DNA from 3 places in the Streptomyces sp. NPDC045022 genome. Region 1 is predicted to be linked to each of the others. Evidence: predicted binding sites of a transcription regulator. Region 1 holds the regulator's gene; each other region holds the start of a gene.
The links. Region 1 encodes HrcA, which represses chaperone genes, less so after heat shock. Its sites were predicted from a motif close to TTNGCACTCNGNNNNNCNGAGTGCNAA; they were not measured.
Positions count from the first base shown of each region.

Region 2: groES (co-chaperone GroES) is a predicted target of HrcA. The motif match lies at 1,289-1,315, and genes of this name have one in related genera.
Region 3: groL (chaperonin GroEL) is a predicted target of HrcA. The motif match lies at 1,208-1,234, and genes of this name have one in related genera.

Region 1 covers NZ_JBWKIR010000003.1:54,587-56,848, reverse strand. Annotated here, with positions in the region: gene dnaJ (molecular chaperone DnaJ) at 1-842, opposite strand, end outside; gene hrcA (heat-inducible transcriptional repressor HrcA) at 843-1,859, opposite strand; gene AC07C1_RS06395 (MBL fold metallo-hydrolase) at 2,023-2,262, shown strand, end outside.
Region 2 covers NZ_JBWKIR010000014.1:167,020-169,281, forward strand. Annotated here, with positions in the region: gene AC07C1_RS24950 (polysaccharide deacetylase family protein) at 1-349, shown strand, start outside; gene AC07C1_RS24955 (polysaccharide deacetylase family protein) at 346-1,167, shown strand; gene groES (co-chaperone GroES) at 1,462-1,770, shown strand; gene groL (chaperonin GroEL) at 1,892-2,262, shown strand, end outside.
Region 3 covers NZ_JBWKIR010000007.1:84,989-87,250, reverse strand. Annotated here, with positions in the region: gene groL (chaperonin GroEL) at 1-1,045, opposite strand, end outside; gene AC07C1_RS15080 (cold-shock protein) at 1,353-1,556, opposite strand; gene AC07C1_RS15075 (ubiquitin-like small modifier protein 1) at 2,001-2,262, opposite strand, start outside.

The DNA.
Region 1 (2,262 bases):
GTACCGAGCGCCGCCGCGGTCATCGGGATGGTGACCGTGCAGTGCAGGTCGTCGCCGCGCCGCTGGAAGGTCTTGTGCGGCAGCTCGTGGATCTCGACGTACAGGTCGCCGGCCGGACCGCCACCGGGGCCGACCTCGCCCTCACCGGCGAGCTGGATCCGCGTGCCGTTGTCGACACCGGCCGGGATCTTGACGGTGAGGGTCCGGCGCGAGCGGACCCGTCCGTCGCCCGCGCACTCGGGGCAGGGGGTGGGCACCACGGTGCCGAAGCCCTGGCACTGGGGGCAGGGCCGCGAGGTCATGACCTGGCCCAGGAAGGACCGGGTGACCTGTGAGACCTCACCACGGCCGCGGCACATGTCACACGTCTGGGCGGACGTGCCCGGAGCCGCGCCCTCGCCGTTGCAGGTGTTGCAGACGACCGCGGTGTCGACCTGGATGTCCTTGGTCGTACCGAAGGCGGCCTCGTCCAGCTCGACCTCGATCCGGATCATCGCGTCCTGGCCGCGCCGGGTGCGCGAGCGCGGCCCGCGCTGCGACGCCGTACCGAAGAACGCGTCCATGATGTCGGAGAAGTTGCCGAAGCCGCCGGCCCCGAAGCCGCCCGCGCCCGCGCCGCCCGACTGGGAGAGCGGGTCGCCGCCGAGGTCGTAGACCTGCTTCTTCTGCGGGTCCGACAGCACCTCGTAAGCGGCGTTGATCTCCTTGAACCGCTCCTGGGTCTTCGGGTCGGGGTTGACGTCCGGGTGCAGCTCGCGCGCGAGCCGGCGGAACGCCTTCTTGATCTCATCCTGCGACGCGTCGCGGCGCACGCCGAGAACGGCGTAGTAGTCCGTGGCCACTTACGACTCCGCCAGGATCTGTCCGACGTACCGTGCCACTGCGCGTACCGCTCCCATCGTTCCCGGGTAGTCCATGCGGGTCGGTCCGACCACGCCGAGCTTGGCAACCGCCTCGCCGCCCGAACCGTAGCCGACCGACACGACTGAGGTGGAGTTGAGTCCTTCATGGGCGTTCTCGTGGCCGATGCGCACGGTCACGCCCGGGTCCTTCGCCTCGCCGAGGAGCTTGAGGAGCACGACGTGCTCCTCAAGGGCCTCCAGGACGGGCCGGATCATGAGGGGGAAGTCGTGCCCGAAGCGGGTGAGATTGGCGGTGCCGCCGATCATCAGCCGCTCCTCGTTCTCCTCGACGAGTGTCTCCAGGAGGGTGGAGAGCACCATGGAGACCGTACCCCGGTCCTCGGCCTCGAAGGCCTCCGGCAGGTCCTCGACCAGCCTCGGCACGTCCGTGAACCGGCGGCCCGCGACCCGGCTGTTCAGCCGTGCCCGCAGATCCGCCAGCGAGGCCTCCCCGAACGGCGCCGGGCAGTCGACCATCCGCTGCTCGACCCGGCCGGTGTCCGTGATCAGCACGAGCATCACGCGCGCGGGGGCGAGCGAGAGCAGCTCCACGTGCCGGACGGTGGACCGGGTCAGCGACGGGTACTGCACGACCGCGACCTGCCGGGTCAGCTGCGCGAGCAGCCGCACCGTGCGCGCCACGACGTCGTCGAGGTCGACGGCGCCCTCCAGGAAGTTCTGGATCGCCCGCCGCTCGGGCGCGGTCATCGGCTTGACGCCCGCGAGCTTGTCCACGAACAGCCGGTAGCCCTTGTCGGTGGGGATGCGCCCCGCGCTGGTGTGCGGCTGGGCGATGTACCCCTCGTCCTCCAGGGCCGCCATGTCGTTGCGGACGGTCGCCGGGGAGACGCCGAGGTTGTGCCGCTCGGTGAGTGCCTTGGAACCCACCGGCTCCTCGGTGCCCACATAGTCCTGGACGATCGCGCGCAGCACCTGGAGCCTGCGTTCACTCAGCATCCGCGCACACCTCCAGCACGTCGTCCCCTCGTCCCTGCGGGTCGTCCGCCTGGCACTCTTCCCATGTGAGTGCCAGCGTTCCCCGGCCCAGTGTACGGCTGTCAGGTACGCACTGGGCAAGGTCGGTCCGGTCCGTACCGGCTCGTACCGTTAGCGTCGCCGTATGACGGTGACTTGGGAAGAGCTGGGATGGGAACGGCTGGCCGCCGGCGTCGGGCGGTGCCGGCTGCCCGGCTGGGACTGCACGGCGGGCCTCGTCCTCGGCGAGGGTACGGCGCTCATGGTGGACGCCGGGTCGAGCCTGGCCGAGGGGGCCCGGCTGCGGGCCGGGGCCCAGGAGCTGTCCGGCGGCCGTGTGACGCATCTCGCGCTCACCCATCCCCACTTCGACCATGTCTTCGGG
Region 2 (2,262 bases), on a different contig from region 1:
CTACGAGGAGCAGAAGGACGAGATCTGCGGCATGCAGGCCGTCATGAAGAGGCAGTTCGGCAAGGCGCCCACCGTCTTCCGCCCTCCGTACGGCAACTACAACCAGGACACCCTGGTCGCCGCCAAGTCCTGCGGCATCAAGTACGCGCCGATCTGGAACGAGGAGGTCTACGTCGACCACTGGGAGTACCGCGAGGACGACCAGCGGCTGCGCCGCGGCGACATCGTCCTCACCCACTTCCGCGGCCGGGACGACTGGGACGGCACGATGGTCGACGACATGCGCCGCTTCCTGAACAAGGTCACGCGCGAGGGCTACGCCGTGGCCCGCCTGGAGGACTACCTGTGAGGCGGGCGCGGGGGCCGGCCGCGCTCCTCGCCTCCGCCCTCCTCCTCGCGGGCTGCGCGCAGTCCGTGGACCCCATCGAACGCCTCGGCAAGAAAGCGGCCCAAGGGGTACGCCCGAACGGCCCCGCCGCCGACCGGGCCTACCGGCACTGGGGCCTGGCCGAGCCCCTGCGCCGCCCGCCCCGCCCCGCCACCCGGCCCCTCGGCCTCGGCCCCCACACCGGGGGCCACACCCTGCCCCGCGTCGTGGACCACGTCCCCACTCACGACCGGGTCGTCTTCCTCACCTATGACGACGGCGCCGAGAAGGACCCGCGCTTCGTCGACATGGTGCGCGAACTCCGGCTGCCCGTCAGCCTCTTCCTCACCGACAGCGTCGCCGGTCCCGGGTACGGCCACTTCGCCCGGCTGCACAGGCTGGGCGCCGGCATCCAGAACCACACCCTCGACCACCGCGCGCTCGCCGGACAGCCCTACGCCGGGCAGCGCGCCGAGATCTGCGGCCAGCAGGCGCGGCTCGACGCCCGCCTCGGTGTCCGCCCCCGCCTCTTCCGCCCGCCCTACGGCGCGTACGACACCACCACCCTGCGCGCGGCGGCCGACTGCGGAATCTCCACGGTCGTCCTGTGGCGCGCCGCGATGACCCCGGCCGACCTCGTCTTCACCCGGGGCGACCACCGCCTGTGCCCCGGCGACATCGTCCTGGTCGGCCCCGACGAGTCCACGGGCCCGCCGCTGAGGGAACGCACGACCCGGGTCCTGCGGCGGGTGCAGCAGCGGGGGCTGACGGTGGGGCGGCTCGAGGACTACCTGAACTGAACGAACCGGCCGCGAAGACAGCGAAGACGGCCAAGGCGATGAAGACAGCGAGGACGGCGGGGCGAACACCGGCCGCCGGACACCCCGACGGGCCCGAACGCGGCCGACGCGCCGCACCGGATTGGCACTCCGCTTGACCGAGTGCTAACCCCGGTCATAGTCTCGGCTCTGGCACTCAGCAGGTGAGAGTGCCAACAAAGCGACGGGCAGGTCCGGCACCCGCGACGACGGATCCACCTGGTCGCCACCTCAGACAGTTAACCCCGTGAGATCTCCGAAGGGGGAGGTCGGATCGTGACGACCACCAGCTCCAAGGTTGCCATCAAGCCGCTCGAGGACCGCATTGTGGTCCAGCCGCTCGACGCCGAGCAGACCACCGCCTCTGGCCTGGTCATCCCGGACACCGCGAAGGAGAAGCCCCAGGAGGGCGCCGTCCTCGCCGTGGGCCCGGGCCGCTTCGAGAACGGCGAGCGTCTTCCGCTCGACGTCAAGGTCGGCGACGTCGTGCTGTACAGCAAGTACGGCGGCACCGAGGTGAAGTACAACGGCGAGGAGTACCTCGTCCTCTCGGCTCGCGACGTCCTCGCGATCATCGAGAAGTAATCACCTCGAGCACTCAGTTGCTCCCAGCTGCGCCCCTGGCCCCCGCGACCACCTAAGAAGCCGGGCGCCCGGGGCGCAGTTCGTTTTTTCACCCACAGATTTCGAGAGGGCTCCCGCTGTCATGGCGAAGATCCTGAAGTTCGACGAGGACGCCCGTCGCGCCCTCGAGCGCGGCGTCAACAAGCTGGCCGACACGGTGAAGGTGACGATCGGCCCCCGTGGCCGCAACGTCGTCATCGACAAGAAGTTCGGCGCCCCGACCATCACCAACGACGGTGTCACGATCGCCCGCGAGGTCGAGATCGAGGACCCGTTCGAGAACCTCGGCGCCCAGCTGGTGAAGGAGGTGGCCACCAAGACCAACGACATCGCTGGTGACGGCACCACCACCGCCACCGTGCTGGCCCAGGCGCTCGTCCGCGAGGGCCTGAAGAACGTCGCCGCCGGTGCCTCCCCGGCCGCCCTGAAGAAGGGCATCGACGCCGCGGTCAA
Region 3 (2,262 bases), on a different contig from region 1:
CGCGGATCTGGTTGACGCGGCCGCCCACCTGCTCCGAGGAGCCGGCACCGTCGACGATGGTGGTCTCGTCCTTGGTGATGACGACCTTGCGGGCGCGGCCCAGGAGGTCCAGGGTCGCGTTCTCCAGCTTGAGGCCGACCTCCTCGGAGATGACCTCGCCGCCCGTGAGGATGGCGATGTCGCCGAGCATGGCCTTGCGGCGGTCGCCGAAGCCCGGGGCCTTGACGGCGACGGACTTGAAGGTGCCGCGGATCTTGTTGACGACCAGGGTCGACAGGGCCTCGCCCTCGACGTCCTCGGCGATGATCAGCAGCGGCTTGCCCGACTGCATGACCTTCTCCAGGAGCGGGAGCAGGTCCTTGACCGAGGAGATCTTGGAGTTGGCGATGAGGATGTACGGGTCCTCGAGCACCGCCTCCATGCGCTCCATGTCGGTCGCGAAGTAGGCGGAGATGTAGCCCTTGTCGAAGCGCATGCCCTCGGTGAGCTCCAGCTCAAGACCGAAGGTGTTGCTCTCCTCGACGGTGATGACGCCTTCCTTGCCGACCTTGTCCATGGCCTCGGCGATCAGCTCGCCGATCTGGGTGTCGGCGGCGGAGATGGACGCGGTGGAGGCGATCTGCTCCTTGGTCTCGACGTCCTTCGCCTGCTCCAGCAGGGCGGCGGAGACGGCCTCGACGGCCTTCTCGATACCGCGCTTCAGAGCCATCGGGTTGGCGCCGGCGGCGACGTTGCGCAGGCCTTCCTTGACCAGGGCCTGGGCGAGCACGGTCGCGGTGGTCGTACCGTCACCGGCGACGTCGTCCGTCTTCTTGGCGACTTCCTTGACCAGCTCGGCGCCGATCTTCTCGTACGGGTCCTCGAGCTCGATCTCCTTGGCGATGGAGACACCATCGTTGGTGATCGTGGGGGCGCCCCACTTCTTCTCGAGGACGACGTTGCGGCCCTTGGGGCCGAGCGTCACCTTGACGGCGTCCGCGAGCTGGTTCATGCCGCGCTCGAGGCCGCGCCGCGCCTCCTCGTCGAACGCGATGATCTTGGCCATGTGAAGTGGTCCCTCCAGGACTGGGGGTGATTCCTTCGGACCGCGCCCGCGCCCGCGACGGACGGCTCGCCGGCCTCGTGGTTCCTTGCCCCACTTGGCCTGCGGGCCTCACCGACCCGGTCCTTCGTTGTCACTCTCACCTTCAGAGTGCTAACGCAATGATTAGCACTCGGCATGGTCGAGTGCAAGCGCCTCCGGGGGGACAAGGGCGGGGACGGGGGCGCCCGGCCGCCGCGATCAAGGGGGCCCTGGCATGGCGAAGGGCCCGCACCCTGTGCCGGTGCGGGCCCTTCGTCACAAAAAACGTTCAGGCGCTGAGGCGAACCATGTCGGCCTGCGGGCCCTTCTGGCCCTGCGAGATCTCGAACTCCACCCGCTGGCCCTCTTCCAGGGTGCGGTAGCCGTCCATCTGAATGGCGCTGTAATGGACGAAGACGTCCGCACCACCGTCGACCGCGATGAAGCCGTACCCCTTCTCCGCGTTGAACCACTTGACGGTGCCCTGAGCCATGCCTAACTCCCCTATTACTGGCCCTTGCACAGATCCACACTTCGCGGACCCGGGTCAGACCTCACCCCCCATCGGACGGGGGCGTGCGCCGGAACGCGTCGACCGCGGCTGAATGTATCTGTCCAACTGCCGTCTGCAACAGGTCAATCGGACGAGAATTCCGGACGAGCCCGGCCCGGAATCTGCCGAGAATTCATCCGAATTCAGGGCAAGTCGGGCTCCACAAAAGGCACAAAAGCCGCAGAAAACCCGCACACTTTGGCTACTTCTTGTCGGGTTGTGCGGCGAGAATCCAGGGCCCGCAACCTGAAGGCCGCGACCGTGTTCCCCAACTGTACCGCGCTCAATCACACAGAATTGCCCCCTCCGCTTCTCTCACGGGAGGGGGCAATCCGATGAACAATATGTAACTGCTGTTACCGAAGGTAATGATCGGTCATTCGGTCAGCATCCGCCGGCGACGGCCGGAATGATGGAGACACCGGCGCCGTCAGGGGTCTCCGTCTGCAGGCCCTGCTCGAAGCGGACGTCGTCGTCGTTGACGTAGACGTTGACGAACCGGCGCAGCTTGCCCTGGTCGTCCAGCACCCGGGCGGCGATCCCCGTGTGGTTCTTCTCCAGGTTCTCGATGACCTCGGCGAGGGTCGCGCCCTCGGCGGTGACCTCGGCCTGACCGCCGGTGTAGGTGCGCAGGATGGTCGGGATG